One region of the Alteromonas sp. W364 genome, then DNA from elsewhere that is predicted to be linked to it. Evidence: predicted binding sites of a transcription regulator. Region 1 holds the regulator's gene; each other region holds the start of a gene.

What was found. Region 1 encodes FNR, which switches genes on or off when oxygen is low (the NO sensors DNR and NnrR bind a similar motif). Its sites were predicted from a motif close to TTGATCTAGATCAA; they were not measured.
Region 2: RM556_RS16435 (high-potential iron-sulfur protein) is a predicted target of FNR. The motif match lies at 2,346-2,359, and genes of this name have one in related genera.
Region 3: phbB (acetoacetyl-CoA reductase) is a predicted target of FNR. The motif match lies at 5,054-5,067, and genes of this name have one in related genera.

The regions. Positions count from the first base shown of each region.
Region 1 is NZ_JAVRID010000001.1:419,274-427,257, reverse strand. Features, by position in the region: gene ccoO (cytochrome-c oxidase, cbb3-type subunit II) at 1-273, shown strand, start outside; gene RM556_RS01890 (CcoQ/FixQ family Cbb3-type cytochrome c oxidase assembly chaperone) at 273-446, shown strand; gene ccoP (cytochrome-c oxidase, cbb3-type subunit III) at 451-1,407, shown strand; gene RM556_RS01880 (FixH family protein) at 1,521-2,012, shown strand; gene RM556_RS01875 (heavy metal translocating P-type ATPase) at 2,022-4,454, shown strand; gene ccoS (cbb3-type cytochrome oxidase assembly protein CcoS) at 4,464-4,703, shown strand; gene RM556_RS01865 (sulfite exporter TauE/SafE family protein) at 4,700-5,371, shown strand; gene fnr (fumarate/nitrate reduction transcriptional regulator Fnr) at 5,399-6,136, shown strand; gene uspE (universal stress protein UspE) at 6,236-7,135, shown strand; gene ttcA (tRNA 2-thiocytidine(32) synthetase TtcA) at 7,305-7,984, shown strand, end outside.
Region 2 is NZ_JAVRID010000012.1:51,893-59,876, reverse strand. Features, by position in the region: gene RM556_RS16440 (amidase) at 15-1,667, shown strand; gene RM556_RS16435 (high-potential iron-sulfur protein) at 1,865-2,158, opposite strand; gene RM556_RS16430 (flavin reductase family protein) at 2,484-3,155, opposite strand; gene RM556_RS16425 (CPXCG motif-containing cysteine-rich protein) at 3,157-3,348, opposite strand; gene RM556_RS16420 (hypothetical protein) at 3,469-3,798, shown strand; gene RM556_RS16415 (hypothetical protein) at 3,828-4,550, opposite strand; gene RM556_RS16410 (hypothetical protein) at 4,582-4,986, opposite strand; gene RM556_RS16405 (DUF416 family protein) at 4,998-5,603, opposite strand; gene RM556_RS16400 (VOC family protein) at 5,638-6,015, opposite strand; gene RM556_RS16395 (exonuclease domain-containing protein) at 6,172-7,984, shown strand, end outside.
Region 3 is NZ_JAVRID010000005.1:6,939-14,922, forward strand. Features, by position in the region: gene RM556_RS09125 (PAS domain S-box protein) at 1-340, shown strand, start outside; gene RM556_RS09130 (3-deoxy-D-manno-octulosonic acid transferase) at 337-1,647, shown strand; gene RM556_RS09135 (M3 family metallopeptidase) at 1,784-3,949, opposite strand; gene purU (formyltetrahydrofolate deformylase) at 4,075-4,923, opposite strand; gene phbB (acetoacetyl-CoA reductase) at 5,254-5,976, shown strand; gene RM556_RS09150 (lytic murein transglycosylase) at 6,069-7,310, opposite strand; gene RM556_RS09155 (polyhydroxyalkanoate depolymerase) at 7,544-7,984, opposite strand, start outside.

The sequences.
Region 1 (7,984 bases):
CGTGTTGGTCAACGCTACAGCGACGAATGGCACAGAGTTCACTTGATTAATCCAAGAAACGTTGTACCTGAATCTAATATGCCTGGTTACCCGTGGTTAGCTGAAAATACGCTTGATGGTGCTGATATCGTCAAGAAAATGGAAGTTAATCGTATGTTAGGCATGCCTTATACAGATGAAGATATTGCAGGTGCTGAAGCTGCAGTAAAAGGGAAAACAGAAATGGAAGCCCTTATTGCTTATCTTCAACAACTTGGGACACATTTAAAATAATGGACCAAGGGACTATAGGCACAATATTTACGGTTGTCGTGTTTGTTGTTTTCGTTGGCGTTTGTTTGTGGGCATTCAGCAGCCGCAACAAAAAAAGCTTTGATGAAGCAGCAAACTTAGTTTTCGATGACGAAGAAAAGAAAGAATTAAATAAAAAAGATCAGGAGTCTTAAACTCATGAGTATGTTTTGGACAATTTGGATATCAGTGATATCTCTAGGTACTATCGTAGGTTGTTACTTCCTATTACGATGGACTCTCGCGAATAAAACAGGTGTTGAAGAAGGCGTGTCTATGGGGCATGAGTTCGACGGCATTGAGGAGTTAAACAATCAACTTCCTCGTTGGTGGACGATCTTATTCTATATTTGTATCGTTTGGGGTGTCGCTTATTTGATTATCTACCCAGGCCTAGGCGGGTTTAAAGGTGTCATCGGTTGGACAAGTTCAAATCAAGGTGTGTTGTCTTTAGAAGAGTCAAAGTTGGCGCTAGAAGAAGACATTGCTGCAGGTAACTTGAACGAATATGCGCTACAAGTGAAGTATGCGAATGAAAAATTCGACCCTATCTTCGCTGAATACGCAAAGACGCCAGTTGAAGTCTTAGCAGAAAATGAAGAAGCTATTCAAGTTGGGCAACGTTTATTCTTGCAAAACTGTGCTCAATGCCATGGCTCTAATGCGAAGGGTGCGGCATCTGGCTTCCCTAACCTGACAGATGATGATTGGCTGTACGGCGGATCTGGTGACAAAATCAAGGAAACTCTCGTTTTAGGTCGTCGAGGCGCAATGCCAGGTTGGCTAAACAGTATGGGTGAAGACGGTGTTGCAGAGGTTGTTGCATATACTTTGAGCTTAAGTGGCAGAGATGTTGACCAAGGCTTGAAAGAAAAAGGTAAAGCACGTTTTGCTGTATGTGCTGCATGTCACGGTATGGATGGCAAAGGCAATCAATTGCTTGGTGCGCCTAACCTGACTGATAATATTTGGTTGTATGGCGGGAATGAAAAATCCGTGACACAAACACTTTATTACGGTCGAAATGGTGTTATGCCAGCCTTCAAAGAAACACTAGGTGAAGACAAAATTCACGTTGTCGCCGCTTACGTTTATAGCCTGTCTAACAGTCAGTAAAAAACGAACAAAAAGCCTCGAGTTCTCGGGGCTTTTCTTTATCTTATTCGGTATAATTTCTCTCGCTGTTGCAAACTCAGCAAAAGCTTTCTCAATTTTACCTTTGGAGTTTTATGGAAACGCAGGATATTAAACCTTGGTACAAACAATTCTACCCATGGTTTCTCATTTGTATTCCCCTTTCCTCTTTTATTGTCGGCGGGATTGTCATTAGTTACGCTACAGACGGAAGTGATAGTTTAGTCATTGATGACTATTACAAAGAAGGGAAAACAATCAATTCACGCTTAGATAAAATACAGGCAGCCAAGGAGCTAGAAATAAAAACATTATTCAATATTGATGATGGCATCATCTCAGTTGAGTTTATTTCAGGCCTACCTAGCACGCTAGAAGCATTGAAGTTGGATTTTTTCCATGTAACTCAGGAAGAGAAAGATTTTCATGTGTTATTGAGCGCTGATGCAAATGGTATCTACAGAGCTTCCACAGACGCTGATTATCAAGGTAAATGGCGAGTTCGATTAACGCCTTTAGATGAAGCTTGGAAAGTACAACAAAATGTAAATCTACCGGCACGTTCTCCTATCAAACTAGAGCCTTAGTCAACGAACATGAGCATCAATATTCCAGAAGGCGGCTGCTTTCACTGCGGTCTACCCAATCTTGAAGGCAACAAATACCCTGTTACGATTCTAGGTGTGAGTCATTCAATGTGTTGTCCAGGTTGCCAAGCTGTGGCTTCTTCAATTGTCGATAACGGGCTAGAAAGCTACTACGAATTTAGAACAGAGCCAGCAGCTCGTGGCGATGCAGCCTTAGATAATACCTTGGCTAAGTTAGCGGTTTATGATGAACCCGAATTACAAGAAGAATTCGTTTTTGATATTGGAACAGATAAAGAAATTCAACTCACCGTTGAAGGCATTACTTGCGCCGCTTGTGGTTGGTTAATAGAAAAGCAATTAGCTAAAACAAAGGGAATAAAGCAGGTATCTGTCAATGTTGGTGCTCGCAGAGCAATGGTCATTTGGGACAACAACGTTCTAAAACTTTCCCAAGTGTTAAGACAATTAAAAACAATCGGTTATGAATCCTTGCCGTTCCAAGCTGATAGCCATGAAGCTTCTTATCAACGAGAACAAAAAAGTTTTTTGAAAAAAGTAGGTCTGTCGGGCTTGATGACAATGCAAGTTATGATGTTAGCAATGGGTCAGTATTTCGACTTATTCGGTAATATCGATGCGGAAACAACTAAATATTTCAATTGGATAAGCTTAGTCCTTACGACTCCTGTGGTGTTATATGCAGGCAGTGTATTTTATCTCAGCGCAATGAAAGCAATTATGGCGCGAACGGTGAATATGGATATCCCGGTAACAATAGCTATTTTAGCAACCTATATCGCTGGTTTCTTTACGGTGAATAAACCGAATGCAGAGGTTTATTTTGAGTCTATTTGCATGTTCATCTTTTTCTTGTTGATTAGTCGTTTTTTGGAACATCGATCTAGACACAAAGCAACGCAGATATCTTCAAACATGTTAAAGCATATCCCGGTTACTGCCAATTTGTGGACAGGCAAAGAGACACGCTCCGTACTAGCAAAACAACTCAAAGTTGACGACCTCGTTTTGGTCAAGGCTGGTGAGATTATTCCAGTCGACGGATTCATTGTTGAGGGGAAAGCCCTACTAGATGAATCAATGCTTACCGGTGAGTTTGAGCCCGTAACAAAACAAGTTAACGACCCCGTGTTTGGCGGTACCATTAATCAAAATGGCGCTATCAAGTTGAAGGTAAGTAAAACCCTCAAACATGCAATGGTGAATCAAATACTTAGATTGCAAGAAACTGCCCTATCAAGTAAGCCCAAAGTGGCTCTCATTGCGGATAAACTGAGTCGTTACTTTGTGGTAGCTGTTTTAACGATTTCAGCACTTACCTATGCATTTTGGGCTTACCAAGGCAATGAGCACGCCTTTTGGATTACGATATCGGTACTTGTCGCAACCTGCCCGTGTGCACTAGGCTTGGCGACGCCATCTGCCCTTACATGCGCAATGGCTAGGTTAAACAAGCAAGGTATTTTGCTTAAACGAGCTGACGCTCTTGAGCAGCTTACTGAAGTTACCGACATTGTATTTGATAAAACAGGTACATTAACCCATGGTGAATTCACAATAGACAAGTCTTGGTTTGCTGATAACGAATCAGCGTCAATCGATAAATATCGAAGCATCGCAAAAAGTATAGAGTTGCAGTCTGAGCACCCTATTGCTAAGGCATTCGGATCATTAGAAACGCAGACTGATTTATTCGCCGTGGATGATTTGCAAGTAGTCATAGGTAAAGGCTTAAATTGTAAAATTGGAAAAAATCAATACCGTATCGGCTCTCCGAATTACATTCTAGGGAAGATTCCGGCCGAAGCGCTCAGTGAACAACAACGAAATGAACTTCAGGGGGCAAACGTACTCCTGAGTGAAAACGACACACTTGTCTCAGCATTCTGGTTAAGAGATAAGTTAAAAGAAGATGTGGTAGACGTCATCAAAGCCTTAGCTCCCTACGAGCAAACAATATTAAGTGGTGATACCTTACAGAATGTGACACATGTCGCTAACAGCCTAAATATTAAAAATACCGTGGCTGAACAAGCACCTGAACAAAAACTGATGTACATAAAACAACTTCAAGCAAATGGGCGCAGTGTATTAATGCTGGGTGATGGTATTAATGATGCACCTGTTTTAGCAGTGTCAGATGTTAGCGTCGCGGTGGGAAATGCATCTGATCTGGCTAAAAATGCGGCTGATGTTATTTTATTGAATCAAGACTTAGCCTCTCTATTACATGTCATCAATATGGCCAAACGTACTAAGCGAAAGATTAAGCAGAATATTGCGTGGGCGCTGTCGTACAACATACTTGTATTACCTTTTGCTATTGGTGGATTTCTAACACCTTGGATGGCGGCTCTAGGGATGTCGATAAGTTCTATTATAGTGGTGTATAATTCCACGCGTTTAATGCGCAACAGCTAGGAAGAAGCCGTGAGTATCATTTATGTATTGATCCCATTAGCCATTATCATCGTCGGAATTGCTATCGGTGTATTCTTTTGGGCAGTAAAAAGTAATCAGTTTGAAGACTTAGATCGTCAAGGGTACAGCATTCTATTTGATGACGATATCAAGTCAGAAAGTGCTGAAAAGACGAATGACGCAGCGGATAGCAACGCGAACGAACAACAGGCTGAATTAGCTAAAGACAAAAAAGAACCAAAGCGTTGAATCCCGATTTCAATCTATTAAGTGCATTTTTAATTGGGCTTGCTGGGGGGGTACACTGCATAGGCATGTGTGGCGGTATTGCTAGTGCTTTCACCTTTGCTATTCCGAAAAACGTTTCACAACTCCCCTATATCTGTGCCTACAACATTGGTCGTATATTGAGTTATACCGCAGCTGGCGCGTTAACAGGGTATATTGGCAGCATAATAAGCACCAGTGCGAATAACGCGTTCCCAATATTTCAAATAATTAGCATCGTGTTTATGGTGTTGCTGGCACTTTATATCAGTGATTGGTACAAAGGCCTTTCAGCAATAGAACGCCTGGGAAGCCATCTTTGGCGACATATTTCCCCGATTGGTAAAAAGCTTATCCCATTTAAAAACCCATTATACACAATAGCTTACGGGATGATTTGGGGTTGGCTGCCTTGTGGTTTAGTCTACTCCATGCTCAGTTGGTCATTGGCAAGCGAAAGTGTTTATCAAGGCGCTTCGATGATGTTGTTCTTTGGCTTGGGGACGCTACCTGCGGTCATGGCAACTAGCCTTGGTGCAGGTTTCTTACTGCCCATTTTTCAACATAAATACACTCGAAAAATGATTGCTATTCTACTACTTGCGTTTTCTTTGATCTTGACCTACGACCTTGTTACAGGTAATAATTGATCTGAAAATCATCAAAAAGAGTAAGTCATGGCAAAAGGTCCAGAACTCTCAATTCACTGCCAAAGTTGTAGCTTTAGTCATTTGTGTTTACCGGTTAGTTTAAACAAAAATGAACTTGATACCTTGGACGATATCATTGAGCGAAAAAAACCCCTTCATAAAAACGATAAATTAGTCCGTTATGGTGACAAATTCCATTCATTATATGCCGTACGTTCAGGTTCATTTAAATCTTATGTTAGTGATAAAGACGGTGTTGAGCAGATTATTGGGTTCCACTTCCCTGGCGATATTATCGGATTCGACGCATTGAAAGACGATAAGCATGGCAGTTATACCCAAGCGTTAGAAACTGCAATGGTGTGCGAACTGCCTTACGAGACCTTAGATGAGATGTCAGTCAGATTTCCAAAACTAAGACAACAAATCATGCGTTTCATGAGTGCTGAAATCAAACACGACCACGATTTGATGATGTTACTCAGTAAAAGAAGCGCAGAAGAGCGTCTTCTTCACTTTTTAAGTCACTTATCTCAGCGATTTGAAGAACGAGGCTTTTCCGCCAAGCAATTCAATTTATCGATGACGCGTAATGAAATTGGTAATTATTTGGGCTTGACGGTTGAGACTATTAGCCGCTTGCTAACCCGATTCCAAAAAGAAGATCTGATTAAGGTTGATGGCAAGTTAATCACTATTAGTGATTTCGACGGCATAAAGCAACGCCTTCCCGATATGGAAATAAACTTTACCCAAGTTTGTTAAGTTTATTATTCGCAAACTTGATCTGGGGCAATGTGGTTACTAGCACATTGCCCATAAATATCTACAATATACATAGATAACAACGTTCTGGAGAACACTATGTTTACTTGTAGCAAAATTTTAGCTGTCATTGACCCAAGCACAAAACAACAACCTTCACTCAATCGAGCTATTTTCCTTGCTGAAAAAACCGGCGCTAGCGTCGTTGCCCTATCCTCAATTTACGATAAGTCATATGACATGGCCGCGATCCTCACAAGCGACGAACGCTACGAAATGAAACAGGCAATGTTAGAACATGAATCGCTTAACCTAACTGCCCTGCTAAAGGAACTAACTACTGACGTTAACATTAGCACCAAGATTAAATGGCAAAAGAAGTTGCATGAATCCGTGGTGGAAACTTGCCAGGAAGAATCATGTGACCTGATTGTGAAATCCACTAAGAAGCATGGCATGTTAGCATCTAGTATTTTCACACCGAATGATTGGCATATTTTGCGCAACGCGCCTGTTGATGTGCTTTTGGTCAAAGATCATGAATGGACAAATAATGGTAAAGTCCTTGCTTCTATTGGTGTTTCAGCTAAAGATGATCAGCATATAAGCTTGAGTGATAAAATCGCTGAAACAGGAAATGAGCTAGCTAAATTGACGAACTCAACACTTCACTTGGCCAATTCTTATGCTGGCGCGCCTGTGCACATTGCCGTGGAAGTCCCGAATTTTGCGCCAGAAGTTTACAATCGTTCAGTACAAGAAAGACATACGAATAAGTTGAATGAGCTAGCCACGACTCATTCCCTTCAGGATGCTACGATGCATGTACTAGAGGGCTTGCCTGAAGATGTTATTCCTAAGCTAAGTAATGAACTGGACGCAGATTTACTGATAATAGGATCTGTTGGGCGAAGAGGTATTTCAGCAGCCCTGTTGGGGAATACTGCAGAAATGATTATCGATGCGGTTAATTGTGACACGCTCATCATAAAGCCATAAACAAACACCCTCGTTTTGTTACACAAAACCAAAGAGATGCCTAAATCGGGCATCTCTTTTCATTCCTTGTTTGCTTACCCAGACAACAAGCTTTAAAATGTGCGCCAAAGATTAGGTATGCGAGCATCATCCATACTTTTATAGGTCGGCACATTCACAGGCATACACAGTGGTTCAAACTTCAAACTTACCTAAGCAAAAATATAACAATGACAAACTCGTAAAGCGCATTCGCAGAAATGTGGGCAAAGCGATAGCAGACTATCAGATGATTGAAGATGGTGATGTTGTTATGGCTGCCATTAGTGGTGGCAAGGACAGCTTTGTGATGTTGGACATTTTGCTTAGTTTACAGCAATCAGCCCCGATTAATTTTGAGGTTATCGCCGTTAACTTGGACCAAAAGCAACCCGGTTTTCCAGAGGATATTCTACCGAGTTATTTGGAACAGAAAAATATTCCTTATTATATTATCGATAAAGACACCTACTCTGTTGTTAAGTCCAAAATAGAAGATGGAAAAACCACATGTGGATTGTGTTCACGTTTAAGGCGCGGAAGTTTATATTCCTTCGCTGAAAAAATTGGCGCGACTAAAATCGCCTTGGGTCATCACATGGATGATATGGTGGAAACAACCTTTTTAAACATGTTCTATGGTGCCAAGCTAAAATCCATGCCACCAAAGCTCTTATCAGATGATAAGCGCAACATCGTCATTCGCCCTCTAGCCTACTGCCGCGAGAAAGATATCGCTTCACTGGCTGCAATTCGAGAGTACCCTATCATTCCATGCAACCTTTGTGGTTCACAAGAAAACTTGCAACGTCAAAACGTGAAAGCAATGTT
Region 2 (7,984 bases), on a different contig from region 1:
ACATGGAAAATAATATGAGAAATCTAGTTCGTACCCTCAGCGCCACCGGCCTATTGATAGCACTTTCTTTCAACACCTTCGGGGCGGATGGACATGCAAAGCATGAGCAAGCAGCTTATCAAACCAGCATTAGCACCCCCGCAATATTAGATTTAAGTGCCGTTGAACAAGCACAGTTAATTGCAAAAGGAGAGTTAAGCTCTGAAACGTTAGTTGCTGCTTACTTAGCACGTATCGATGCCTTAGATCGCAAGGGACCAAAAGTACAAGCAGTACTATCCTTAAACCCAAACGCGCTAGCTGAAGCCAAACAGAAAGACAAAGATCGAGCTGAAGGCAATGCTTTAGGTAAGTTACATGGTATACCCGTGCTGGTAAAAGACAACGTGGAAACCAGCGAACTGCCAACAACCGCCGGTGCGATTGTGTTGGCTAACAATATAACCGAGCGTGACGCGCCCATTATCGCCAAACTCAAAGCCGAGGGTGCGATCATTTTAGGTAAAACTAACTTATCTCAATGGGCTAATTTCCGCTCAAACGACTCGGTCAGCGGCTGGAGTGCGTTAGGTGGCCAAACAAGAAACCCGCATAGCTTGGACAGAACGCCTTGCGGTTCATCATCTGGTTCAGGCGCAGCAATCGCTGCGCAATTCGCCTCCTTGGCAATTGGTACTGAAACCAACGGTTCCATTATTTGCCCAACTGCCATGAACGGCATTGCGGGCGTCAAACCGACAGTGGGCTTATTATCTCGCACACATATCGTACCTATTTCTGTGACGCAAGACACTGCAGGACCAATGACAAGAAGTATTGAAGATGCCGCACTAATGCTGTCAGTGATGGCTGGAAGCGATCCTATGGACTCGTACACGAAAGAAGCCGACTTGCACGCTAAAGATTATTTAAACGAACTAGGGAAAACACTCAAAGGCAAACGAATAGGCGTATTTAAAGCCGTGCAGGGTGACCATCCAGAAATCATTGAAGCCTTTGAAAATGCTCAGCAGATCATGAAAGGCTATGGTGTTGAACTGGTTATGATTGAAGCGTTCGATACACCCGAAGGATTCTGGGGAAAGGCACTAGATCTTTTACTTATCGAATTCAAACACGAGCTAAATGCATATTTGGCTAACAGTGCACAAGCGGTGACTACACGCACATTAGCAGATGTAATGAAGTTCAATGACAGTAGTGAAAGAGAGCTCGCTATCTTCGACCAAAGCTTGTTTGTTCAGGCAGAAGCAAAGAATGGTTATGATGACGACTATAAAGAAATCAAAGAATTCTTAAGAGTCTCAACACAAGACAATGGCATCGACAAACTTCTGAAGGACCACAATGTAGACGCTATCATGATGCCGAGCCAAACACCTGCCTTCCTAATTGACCCAGTTTATGGTGACAGCTTTCCTGGAGGATTTGCTGGAGCGGGTTGGTTAGCCGCTATTGCGGGCTACCCTCAAGTGAGTGTTCCGATGGGCGACATGAAAGGTTTACCCATTAATTTAAGCTTCATGGGCACTGCTTGGGATGAAGCATTGCTATTAAACTTGGCCTACCACTATGAAAAAGCAAATAAAGCGATTCTCAAACCAAGTTTTGCAAATGGCGCTTATGAACATAAGCACTTTAAAGACGCTATGCGCCCAATAAAATAACAAAAAAGGGGTCAGTGTTAATTATTTTTTCGCGGTTTGTTCAGGTCCTTAATAATATAAACCTTCAAATGGCATGGATGCCATTTGGGAGCGGGCAGGATGCCGAAAAGCGTGTTTATATTATTAAGGGCCTGTGCAAATCAGAAAGAAAAAATAATTAACTCTGACCCCTTTTTTACTTTTTTAGTAAAACTATCTTATGATGGCTTTAATGCCCAAGCTGAGCAGTAGCCATTTGCATTCACAAGCTTACCTGGGAATGCACCACATGGACGCCATTCTTGACCATCTTCACCTTGAATCAATAGGCAGTTTGAACACTTCTTGCCTTCAACTTCAGACTTATGAACGTATTTAAGCGCCATAGCTGTCGGATCATCTAGTTTTAGCTTTTCTTGCGCGTTGGCATTTAATGCAACGCCACCCAATGTGAGGCCGATTAGAGTAGAGCCTGATAATTTTAAAAAGTCGCGACGATTAACGTTATTCATAATGCGTTTCCCAATTTGTAGACGAAAATAAAAATGATTCTCTTTTACACTGGCCCTTAAACGAAAAAAACTCGCCAAAAAATGACGAGTTTGCAAAGGGTGGTGCTTTTAATGTTTACCACTATTGATACTTATACCGAAAGTTTTTGGATCCATCTACAAAAACTATTCAAAAAATTAACTTTATTTGATCTAGCTTAAACTAGTATTTACTCATCGCGGCTAGATTGGTCATCCATTGGTAACTTAACCAAAATCCATACAATCACAGCAACAGCAACGATTGCAATACCGCAAACAATCAATAATTGGTCTAAATTCGGGATCATGAGTTCTCTCTAGCTTTTCCAGTTTTTATATCTAGGTGATGTAAGTTTTCATTTGGTTTTGCATAACTAAAGCGCCCCAAACGAGAAGTGGTATGATAAGAATCAAGACCTGATACAGCAACAGACTGGGCTGATTCAATATCCACATAGCCATCTTGACTGACCCACGTTTCGTTCAGAATCACTTCAACGACTTGCCCAATGACTAATTCAGTTTGATTGATTGCGAGTACCTGAATATCTTGCACCTGCATACCCAACTTGATTTGAGCTTCAAGTACATAGGGCGCTTTCACCTGTTCACTCATTTGTGGGCTTAAGCCAAGTTGTTCAAACTCACTCACATCAGAATCAAAACGGGCAGATGTATGATGCGCTTTTTCAACTAAGTCGGTGCAAATATGATTGATTGTATATTCACCGCTATCTTTAATATTTTGCAAGGTATCACGCGGTACCGTATGCGGTCGCATTATCATGCCGAGCAAGGGAGGATGGGCCCCAACATGGAAGACCGAACTCACGACAGCCAGGTTATCGATACCGTGTTTATCGGTGGTACCAATTAAGTTGCCACTTTTAAACCCTGAAAGTGAATTGATAAAATTTGCTCGCACTCGTTGCGGCATATTTTCAATGTCACTGGCGTTGAAAGCTTTTATCGTCATTTTATTCGTCATCTCGTTTGGCAATGATTTCAATACCAAAGCCATTGTCTATTATGCTTAGCTCTATAGGTGAGCAACAAATCTGACAATCTACAATTTGCTGCTGACCCACATCATTTTGTTCGTCTATCTCTAGATCGTTATACGTCATACAGTAAGGGCACTCAAACGTGGCTGCACTGGTTAAACTCATACGAACTACCTATACAAATTTACGTGTTTGATATTACTACGAGATGAATGCGTTTTAGGACGTGCAAAAACTAAAATGTTTTTCAAAATCGTAATCGTCACATATAACGTAACTTAAAATATGGAAAATAGAAGCCGAAGCCAAACCCGCAAATATCCTCGCCGAAGTAGTTTAGGCGAATGTCCCCTGTGTCATCGACAAACGCACCTAACCTTCCATCACTTGATCCCAAAAAAGATGCATCGACGCAACTATTTCAAAAAACACTACAGCAAAGCAGAGCTAGCTCAGGGCATCGATATTTGTAGACAGTGCCACAACGGATTACATCGACGCTTCAGCGAGATGGAGTTAGCCAAACACCTCAACAGCCTCTCGCTAATACAAGATAATCCAGAGCTGACCGAATATTTTGAATGGGTAGCGAAGCAGAAAATTCAGGTTGGTTGATTGTTCTCCCTGGTCTCACGCCATGACGCTTAGGTCGTTGGTACATTAATATCAATCTTTGTCTTAGCACCGCTAACCAAGTCATAAAGAGTTGCTTCTTTTTTCTCGTCAACCATTCGGATAACAAGTAAGACATTGTGATCAACAATTTCATAATTTTCGATATCTGAAAAAACGGTGGTGACATTTCTGCCGTCATAATCACTCGCCAATAGATCGATACTATCTTTGCGGTTCAGTTGCTTGTCTTTATTCGTATCGTCTTTCACAACGGTAAAGAGGTGTTTATCTAACTTGAATTGGCGATTGTAAGAGTCAATGTCTACCGTATCGTTAAGAAAAGTGTAATCGAGAATCAGGGAATTTTTGTCGAGTAAGGTTCTTTTATAACTGGCGCCTGTGAATAAGAAATTAACAGTTTCTAGATCCTCATAACCTCCGAAGCTGTTACTCATCATAGCTAACGGTTTTCTTAAATTGCTGACTTCTTTATCTTCTCTTGCGAGCCTGTTTGAACTTACCCTGAAAAGGAACACATCCTTATACTTGTTAACGAAACTTGTTTGGAGCTCGATAGGATATTCTTCCAATTCAGTTTCATCGACGAGTGCTATTGAATTGTGTTTTTGATAATCACTTTTGAAGATTTCTTTGGCGAGTTGATAGGCAAAAAAACCGACTATAATGATTAGCCCAGTAAATAATAGATATTGATTGGCTGTTTTAACGAAGTTGTTGATGCCATTTTTCATATATAATTAATCCCTTAATTCAGACATTGCCTTACAAGAGTGTAAACCCCTGCGGTGCTTTGGGTTGCTCGAAACGGTAGAGATTGACGTAAATGACAGCCGGTTTTTTCTGGCCTTCATAGGTAAGCTCATAACGATCTAGTAAACCACCACCGAGAGGCAAAGATGCATCCTCAAATTCACAACAGCTGCCGAGGCGCTCTACCTTCACCTTCTGCCCTTGTGGCCCAAGTAAGCTACTGAAATACTCAAAGTGTGCACCCTCGTATTTTGTTCCTCGCATAAAGCCACCCAGTTCAACCGGCTTTGATTCAATATAACCATATTGAGGATCTGTTGAGCTTGTCGAGAGATCACCTGTAAATTGGCTATTATTAGCCGTCGAGCTGCAACCATAAGTTAAAAATATCACTAAAACGGTGAGTAAATTCTTCATGCTAATCCTTGTTAATTTTCTTCGTCCAACCTGAAATCAAATTGTTCTTGTTTGTCTTTCTTTACTGCTAACACTTTATCTACAAATTCAACCGGGTCTAAGCTACCTTTTATTCCTTTCAGAAGCTCCACATGCAAGCGCATTTCTTTTTGATAAATGTTATGTGACTCTATTGCAGCGATCGACGGTTCCATTCTTGAATCTTTATCTAATAGCTCTTGGATTCGAACATCAGCTATTTCTAAACAGCGATCTAGTACCAACTTTGTCAATTGTATTTCCTTCGATTCGAGCTGCTCAACCATATAATAATGAGCAATGGCAGCGACCTGCGCGAGAGTTGCTTCAACCGAACCAAAATCATCAGAATCGGGAATTTCAACTTCAAGTGATGCACTCTGCCTTTTGTAGTCCGTATTAACGCCTTTCAACCAATTGTAAACAGCCGTTCTCGCGTTTCTCAATTTACCTGGGTTTCCCCAAGTTTCTGCTCTACTAAAACGGTCATAATAGCTACCGACACGATGGCAACATATTAGAGAGAGTGCGATCGCTTGCTTTAGACTAAACTCTTTTAGCGCGCTACGAACGGCACCCTCATAAATATTAGTATCCAACCTTAAGGCCCGATTGTACTAATAACAGCCAAAATCAAGGCTTAAAAAGCGCACAAACTTTGTTTCCCGCCGGATCGCGTAAATAGGCTAGATACAGGTCGACTTTGCCATTATTACGCAAACCCGGAGCATCTTCACAGGCTGTCCCGCCGTTCTCTAAACCGGCTTGATACCAAGCGTCCACTTCATCGGTTGATTTTGCCGCAAATCCATATGTACTGCCATTTGCGTGAGTCGCAGGCTGGCCATCAATGGGTTTTGTTACTGAGAAAACACCGGTTTTTTCGTACCAAAAACAACGGCCTTTATCATCAATGACACCTGGCTTGCAGCCAAGCACAGCGAAGATTGCGTCGTAAAATTTCTTTGATTCTTGAATGTCGTTTGCACCCAACATGATATGACTAAACATGAGCTTCCTTTGCGTATTCGTTTAAAGAAATGTTAGTAAAGCATACATTTGTAACGATTGTGAAGCATGCATTTATAGCATCCAAATCAGTACTGTATATTTACACAGTTATTTAGTATGCTTTGCGGCATAGAAACATTTAGCTTTTTGGATAACGTGCGCGACTTACCAACCTACTATTATCACACCCACTTTCATGAATTCTTGAAATTTGTGACAGGCCCATGTGCCTCATTATTAGATGAAGAGGATCAAACGTTCATCCAGCGCTTTCAAGCGCTCAGCAAAGACCAACAATGTTTAATCATTCGGTTCGTTAATCGTAAGTCGATATTTATTAAACCGAGTACGTACGTGTATGATGAAATCGATAACATTGATGATAATTTTTATCAGCTTTTTCAGGACAAATGGTTCAGACCTATTCAACGCAAGCATGCAGCGGAGTTTGTCGAGCATTTAACAAAAGCAGACATTCTTAGCCTATTGGAAGAAATCAATGTGTTGCTGGAAGAAGCCATCGAATATAAGAAATCGGCGCCGAAGTCGACGCTTGTCGATGTCTTGTTATCGGAAGTTAGCGCCGAACAAATTTGTGACAGCAGTATTGCTAGCGATTATTGGGAGGGCAATTTTGAGAGGCCCATTCATTACTTTTTATACCTCTATTTTGGTAATTTTCACGCAAAACTAAACCAGTTTTCTATGCGAGATTTAGGCGTCATGCGTACGCGTAAAGAACAAGCTCAGGTTTTAGCGCGTTTCGACAGCATAGACAGCGCAAAGAGTGCATTTAACCTGCACTTTCAACTCAACGACGTGCGCATTGCTTTGGCGAATTTCAAACACTCACCACCAAACGATCAAGTTCAAGGTCAAAAACATCAAGACGAGCACAAGGCTTATATCTTGGAGCAGCTATCCACTATGTGCTCTCCGATGGGTGACAAGGCCACAGAATTACATCAACGACTACAATTGTTACTTGCCAATGATCTACTGTCTTTCGATGCAACACATGCACTCGATGTTTTAGAAAATATTGGTTCGAGTGCAGCCAGCGAGAAATGGATCCGCGAAGCGTATAAACAGGGTCACACAGAGGCCGTGGAAGCAAGGTTAGAAAGTATTATCCAAGCACCTTTGTGTGAAGATCTCTTAGCCTTTGCAGAAGATTTCCTTGCTCGAAAGTATCATAAAAAGCGCACCAGCGTGTTGACCGATATGTTGCGCGACAACTCCCAAACGATCGCGATTGACGAAATTCATAAAGGCGCGGTTGAGCGCGGCGTCGTGGCCTATTATGAGCAACGTGACATCCTGGCTCTTCGCACCGAAAACGAAATATGGCGGGCATTATTTGGCTTGTATTTTTGGTATGAAATATACGAACTCGATGGCTTGGGCTTAAGCAATGAGTTCGACCATGTGCCCACTTCATTAAAGTCTAATCAGTTCTATGATTTGGCCAAGGAACATATTGAAACCCGCATCAACAACACCCACACCAAAGCTAGCTTATTTCAGCAACTCAGCTTTGTGGCAACCAAGCACTATGGCGAAGGAAACATTGTTTTCCGCTGGCGTAAGAACATTTTAGAACGACTGAATTTACTGATAAAACACAGCGAACTATCACAGCTCTTGTCACTGCTGCGTTGTATGACACAGGACTGGCAAAATTTAAGCGATGGTTTTCCTGATTTAATGTTAATAGAAAACGATAAATTACGTTTTGAAGAAGTAAAATCCGAAGGCGATCAATTGCGTCGTAATCAGTTATTGAGCATTCAGAAGCTGCAAGCGCTTAACTTTGATGTGCGCATCACGAATGTCGTGTGGACCTTTGACCCTATGCAGACCTACGTAGTGGTCGATATAGAAACTACGGGCGGGCGAGCTCAACATCACAGAATTACCGAAGTTGGCATGGTGAAAGTGAGTGGTGGTGAAGTGATTGCTGAATGGC
Region 3 (7,984 bases), on a different contig from region 1:
TCAAATCAATCAGGTCGTATTTACTGAGATGCTTTCATATTTAAACATTGAGCTTGATATTGCGGGTGACGGAGCTGAAGCAATCAGACTAATCGAACAAAATGGCGCATACGATTTCGTGATCATGGACTGTCAAATGCCTATTATGGATGGTTTTGAAGCGACTAAGTTGATTCGTTCGTCAGATAAGCCAAGTATTGCACAACAGCGGATTATTGCTGCTACCGCTCATGGCATGGCTGAGGATTTAGAAGCCTGTTTAAAAATTGGGATGGATGATTACTTGGTTAAGCCTTTTACCCAAGAGCAACTTATCTCTGCACTTATTCGAAATTTATGACTCAAGCATATAAACCACAATGGCATCACACGATATGGCGCTGGTTGTATAACCTGCTGTTGTTGCTCTTACTTCCCTTAGCTTTACTCAAGCTTGTTTTAAAGCGCGAGAAAACGGAGGGGCAAGCTAATAAAAATAGAGAGCGCTTTGGTTTCATCGGAAAGCCCAAACAGAATGGCATCTTGATACACTGCGTGTCTATGGGCGAAGTGAATGCCGCAAAGCAACTGGTTGCGCAAATAGAGAAAGCGTATCCGGATAAAGTTATTACAATATCGACTACCTCGACAACAGGGGCTAAACAAGCTAGAGCCATTTTTAAAGACCGTGTACAGCATGTATATTTAGCTTTTGATATTCCTATTTTCGTATGGCTTTTCTTCCATAAACTAGCGCCCAGTTTAGTCATTGTTACTGAAGTGGAAATATGGCCAAATATGCTGCATCAGTGCTATAAGCGCCAGGTTCCAGCTGTGCTAGTGAATGCTCGAATGTCCTCTCATTCTTTAAAAAATTATGAGATGCTTGCGAAATTATTTCGTCCCTGCTTGCGCAAGTTCACTCTGATTTGTGCACAAGGGCAGCAAGACTTTGATAACTTTTTAGCACTAGGTGTGTATAAATCAAATCTAAAAATTAGCAATAATATGAAGTTCGATTTGCTTATCGACCAGCGAGATACTGAGCTTGCGCAACAATTAAAGACCAAACTAAATTATCAAAAACAAGCCATTTTTATTGCCGGCAGCACGCATGACTCGGAAGAACTAATCTGTATTGATAACTTTAAGCGCTTGCGTGAACAAGATGCGTCGATAGTCTTGGTGGTCGTGCCAAGGCACCCACATCGTTTTGATAAAGTCGCCCAGCTATGTTTAGCAACTGGCTTTACTACAGTGCGCGTATCTGAGCTAGAGTTGATGGGGGAACTTAGCAACATGCCCGATATTGTCCTGGTCGATACGATGGGTATGTTGAATGCATTTTACAGTTTCTCTACATTTGCCTTCGTGGGTGGAAGTTTTGTAAACAAGGGGGGGCATAACGCTCTTGAACCATCAGTATATGGTGTCCCAAGTGTGATGGGGCCAAGCATTTTTAATAACCCAGTTATTTGCGAAACCTTAGCCTCCTCAGGAGGTTTGGCGTTGATTAATACACCTGATGAGATGACCAGTATTTTAAGTGCATGGTTGACAGATAACGAGGCTAGAAAGGCTGCTGGCTCGGCTTGCCAAGAGATTGTTACAAAGAATGCCGGGGCAGTGAAAAATACCTTAGCGTTTATTCAGCAGGTTTACCCTTGATAAAAACGGCGCAGTTTTTTCTGCCGATAAGCGCTCTCGAAACATAAAAAAGGCCATATCATGTTAGATTATATGGCCTTCTATTTTCGCTGGATGAGACTATCGCTCGGTGACTATCGCACGATGAGCCTGATGGCTATTCTTCGGACGTCACAGGAAATCCACGATCTCGCATCAGAGCTTCAACCTTCGCGTCTCGCCCTCTAAACATACGATAGGCTTCAGCTGGGTCCATTGCGTTTCTGACAGAGAATAAGTACTTAACTAAACGTGCACCAACTTCTTCATCGTAAAAGCCGCCTGGTGCTTCTGCGAAGGCTTCTGCAGCATCCGATGTTAATACTTCTGCCCACATATACCCATAATAAGCTGACGCATAGCCTTCACTTGAAAAGATATGACCGAAATGAGTTGTTCTGTGACGCATAACAACTTCTTCTGGCATACCTAAACGGGTTAATTGTTCACGCTCAAAACTATCAGGCTCAATCTTAGCTGGATCGGTTGTGTGATACAGCAAATCCATAATGGCAGAAGACATGTACTCTGTCGTTTTAAAGCCTTCATTGAAGGTTGAGGCGTTCTTAATTTTAGCAACTAATTCCTGAGGAATCGGCTCACCCGTTTTGTAGTGCACTAGGTATGTATTGATGACTTCATCTGTGGTCAACCAACGCTCTAACAATTGTGATTGGAATTCAGTGTAGTCACGCACACCAGAGTGCGAAGTGGGGTACTTCACGTCGGCAGATAAGAAATGTAAGGCATGACCAAATTCATGGAAATACGTCTCTGCGTCATCCCAAGAGATCAGTGTTGGTTCACCATCCGCACCTTTCACGAAGTTTGAATTGTTCGAAGACAGTACGGTTTTCTCTCCGTCGAAGGTAGTGTAGCTACGATAGGTCGTTGCCCATGCACCCGAGCGTTTACCTTGTCTTGCAAATGGGTCTAGGTACCACAATCCAACTAAATTACCGCTTGTTTTGTCTTTCACTTCCCATACTTTCACGTCTGGATGAAATACAGGTACTTTACCCTCAGCCACTGGCGTAAACTCAAAGTTGAATAGGCGGCCGGCAACATAAAACATCGCTTCGCGCAGTTTGTCTAGTTGCAAGTATTGTTTCACTTCGTCAGAGTCGAGTGAGTATTTGTCTTTTCTCACTTTTTCAGCGTAGAAGCGATAATCCCAAGGCTCGATGGTAATATCAGCACCTTCCGCGTCAGCGATAGCTTGCATATCTGCAACTTCTTCTTCGACACGTGCGATAGCTGCAGGCCAGACTTTTTCCATTAAGGCCATTGCGCGTTCTGGTGTTTTAGCCATGCGGTCTTCCAGACGCCATTGCGCATAGTTATCATAGCCTAGTAACTTAATTCGTTCGTGGCGTAGCGCTAAGATTTGTTTGATTAACTCATTGTTGTCAAACTGATCACCGTTGTCTCCACGACTGTAATAGGTGCGCCATACTTTTTCTCTTAACTCTCGATTCTCAGAGTAAGTTAAGAAGGGGTCCATCGATGAGCGTGTATTGGTAATCGCGTATTTACCTACTTCACCGCGGCTCTCAGCCATACCTGCTGAAGCTTTTACGAATGATTCTGGAAGCCCAGCCAATTGGTCTTCATTCAAATATAGAACGTAGTTTTCTTCATCGGCAAGAATGTTACTTGAAAATTGTGTTTGCAATGACGCAAGCTCTTGGTTTATCTCGGCGTACCGCTTTTTGTCTTCCGCGTTCAAGGTTGCCCCGTTTCTGGCAAAACCATTATAAGTTAACCAAGTCACTCGTTGTTCTTCAGTACCGAGTGCTTTTAACTCGTCGCTTTCGTAAACCGCTTTTACGCGTTCAAATAACTTTTCGTTTTGGGTGATTTTCGAAGAAAATGCGCTGATGACCGGCACCATTTCTTTTTGTATCTCTCTGAACTCAGGTGAGGATATGTTCGAACTCCATATGCCCCAGTACGTGAACACTCGGCCAAGCTCGTCGCCTGCTCGCTCCATAGCGACAATCGTGTTTTCGAAAGTGGGTGGCTCAGGGTTGTTCGCGATCGCATCAATTTCAGCGAGATTCAATTCCATGCCTTTCTCTAGAGCAGGTTTCAAATCGGCCAGAGACATGCTTTCAAAAGCGGGTACGCCACCATAAGGGCCAGCAAATTGTTCTAAAAGTACGTTCTCAATACTTTGTTGTTCGATGATTTCGGGTTTGGCTTGCTCTGTAGGTTGTTCTGAGCAGCCGGCAAGTGATAAAGCCATCGCTATTGCTGATAGGCTTAGTAGCACTTTTTTCATGTCGTTTTCCTTTTTACTTATTTGAGATGGATAGAATCTGATGCTCTATTTTCATTTGTCGCCTCAATAGTAGGCATACCGCGTTTGTAACGCAAGTATTCAGGCCATGCTAGTTGAGGCGATTGTTATGCAAAAACAACAGTTTTGTTTTGATGAATGATGACGCGATCTTGCAGGTGATAACGGATGCCATTGGCTAATGCGTTAACTTCACAACGTTTCCCTTTTCTCACCATATCTAAGGAACTATCGCTATGACTAATTCGCAGTACTTCTTGTTCAATGATTGGGCCTTCATCTAAGTCTGTAGTTACGTAGTGGCATGTCGCTCCGATCAGCTTTACACCTCTCTCGTAGGCTTGTTGATAAGGCTTGGCGCCAGCAAATGAAGGTAAGAAACTATGATGAATATTAATCGCTTTACCGGCTAGCTTCTGACATAAATAATCGGGAACTATCTGCATAAAACGCGCGAGTACGGTTAGGTCAATTTGATAATGGTCGAGCAGTCTTTCGATTTCAGCGAACGCCACTTTTTTATCGCTAAAATCAATATAATGAAAGGGGACTTTGTACCAATCGGCATATTCGCGCATCTTTTCATGGTTAGCAATAATACAGGGGATGTCACACTGCAACTCACCAGTATGCCAGCGATGCAGTACGTCGATTAAACAATGGGACTCTTTGCTCGCTAGCAAAGCAACTTTCGCTTTAGTGTCTGAATTATTAAGGGTCCAACGCATATCGTACGCTTGCGCTATTTTGCTAAAAGCGTCGACAAACGCTTTGTGGCTGAGTTGAACCGAATCAGCTTCAATCTCATGGCGCATAAAAAAGCGTTGTAACTGCAAATCTGTATGATGGTTGGCCTCGAGAATATTCGCACCATGGTCAGTGAGAAATTGTGATACTGCTGCGACGAGTCCAGTTTGGTCAGGACAATCAATCACCAAACGGTAAGTGTTTTGCACATTTACTCCTTTTTTTCAAACAATCATTCACCTTATACCACCGAGTATAACGCCGCTAAAGCGCCCATGAACAGGTATTTTTAAAACTATGCACAAAGTGAATGGAATATGCCGATTGCGCCTTAAGTTGATGATCTACATCAAGCTATTTTACTGTTTTAAAACTGGATAGACCAAAGTCTCATTTTTGTCATGTATTGTATGTATTATAAACAATCATCTCATCTATTATGGTGTGCATGAAAAGGGAGGTGGATTCACCTGCCTTGTCGAAGTCGGCCTAGAAAGGTCTCGGAAACATAGCTAGCAATAACAAAACAGGAAATGGATATGACTAGAGTAGCATTAGTAACAGGCGGGACTCGTGGTATAGGCGAAGCAATTTGTACAACATTAGCCAATAAAGGATACAAAGTTATTGCGAACTATGGCGGAAATGACGTGAAGGCGGCTGAATTTAGCGAGCGCACCGGCATTCCCGCAGTAAAATTCGACGTGTCAGATTTTACAGCAACGGCAGCCGCTATTGAAAAAATCGAAAATGATTACGGGCATATCGATATTCTAGTGAATAATGCAGGGATTACGCGCGACGGGACAATGCACAGAATGAGTTTTGAACAATGGGATGCTGTTATTCAAACTAACTTAGCATCTTGTTTTAATACTTGCCGAGCGGTGATTGACGGAATGAGAGAGCGTCAATTTGGTCGCATCATAAACGTAGGATCGGTAAACGGCCAAGCGGGTCAGTATGGTCAAGTGAACTACGCTGCTGCTAAATCGGGTATTCACGGCTTTACCAAAGCACTAGCCCTTGAGGGCGCTGGTAAAGGCATTACCGTGAATGCGATTGCACCTGGTTATGTCGACACTGATATGGTGCGAGCGGTGCCTGAGGACGTGTTAGCTAAAATCATAAAGACAATCCCAGTTGGGCGTCTAGGTAAACCTGAAGATATTGCTAACAGCGTGGCTTTTTTAGTTGATGACGAATCCGGTTTTATTACAGGCTCAACCTTGTCTATCAATGGTGGTCAACACATGTACTAAGCCTACTTGGCTTGGATAGAGACCCATCTGAACCGAAGATAGGCCATTTATGGCCTCTTTTCTATGCACATATAACCAAGTGCTGATAAAGTCTATTGGGTGTTCATGATAGCAGTGTAGGTTTCCTTCGATGGGAAACCATCGGCAACCAAACCGTGTTTAGCTTGGAACTGACTGATACCTGAGCGTGTCGCAGGACCAATAATGCCGTCAGCCCCGCCGACATCAATCCCCAGCGCGTTCAATTTTCGTTGCATATTTGCCATTTGTGAAACGCTGTAGCTAGGTAAGTCAGGGAGTGCTTTACTCAGTTCATCGTTACCCAAAATACGGTTTGCCAATTGACCCACTGCAATGCCGTAGAATTCAGAATTATTCCATCGCAGAATGACATCGAAGTTATGATATACCAAAAATGCAGGACCCTGATGGCCAGCGGGAATGATGAGTTTTGAGGGTATCGATGATTCCCCTAAGCTCTGGCCATTTGTTTTAGTCAGTGCCATTGCGGTCCAATGTGAGATTTCTTTCTTATCGCTTCCTAGCGTTGAATAATCAAATGCTTCTGGAAGTGTGACCTCTCTTCCCCAGCGCAGGCCAGGCTTCCAACCTAAGTTAGCGAGGAAGTTTGCGGCTGATGCTAGGGCGTCTTTTTCACTGTTCCAAAGGTCGATTTTTCCATCATCATCGCCATCGATGGCATATTTCATATACGCAGTCGGCATGAACTGAGTATGGCCCATTGCACCTGCCCATGAACCGATCATCTGTTCTTTATTGAGTGATTCGCGTTCCATCAGTTTCAATGCCAATATCAACTCACCGGTAAAGTATTCGCTTCTGCGAGGATCACAGGCGAGTGTTGCCAGGGAGTCTAGTGTAGACATCTTACCTTTGTAATTGCCAAAATTTGTTTCCAATCCCCAAAAGGCTAACAAATAATGACCTGGAATGCCGAATCGACGCGTCAACTCTTTTAGAAATTCATCGTGTTCTTTGAGTGCGGCTTTGCCTTTATCAATGCGCCAGTCGTTTACACGCTTGCTATAGTAACTCGGAAACGTCTGCACAAACTCAGGCTGATTTCGATCGTATTCAAGTACTTTTGGAATGTGTTTAAGTCTAGGGATTTCAGTTTGGATTAAATTAACACTGACCCCTTTTTCTTCTGCAGTGATGGCCAGTGTTTCTTTGCATTGTTCGAAGTCTATCGCTTCTGCGTTCTCATCGACGATAGTTTGTGCCGTTGCGCCAAAACTAGACAGGCTGATTGCATTGGCGACGATGAAGACAGAAAGGTAGTACTGAAGAGATTTATTGATGTTTTTCGTCATTCCTTTGGTCCACTGTGATTATGATTTGTATGAGGAAATATTGGTTCTCGAATCGGGTTTCAGCTTGTTTATGTGATAACTACCAATGACAATAAATTATCAGTAATTACCTTTTGTGACCATCAAAAAACAAAAAAGTGCATCACCCTATTTGGTAATGCACTGCTTTTACGAACTTTTATTGTTAATGAGCAAAGTAAATTCCTATTCCTTTACTCGTATTTCGCGTGAGCCTAGGAGTATTTATCGATAAATTCAGTGACGAGGGGACGAATGTTTTTTCGATACATAGAACCACTAAAAATACCGTAGTGCCCTGCTCCGGGTTGTAAATGATGTTTGCGCTTGTCTTTTGGTACATTAGTGCATAAATCTTGTGCCGCTTCAGTTTGGCCGATACCGCATATATCGTCGTCAGCGCCTTCCACTGTCAGTAGTGCTGTATCTCTAATCGCACCAAAGTTGACGGGCTTACCTGCATAGGTAATTGTATTATTTGCTAATTCATTGTTCTTGAATACGCGTTCAATCGTTTCTAGGTAAAACTCTGCAGGCATATCGAGAACTGCCATGTATTCATCATAAAACGCTCTAAAACGATCTGCGTCTTCTTTTTCGCCAAACAACAGGTTTTGAAAATACATTTGATGCTTTTTCATGTGTGTTTGTTTGTT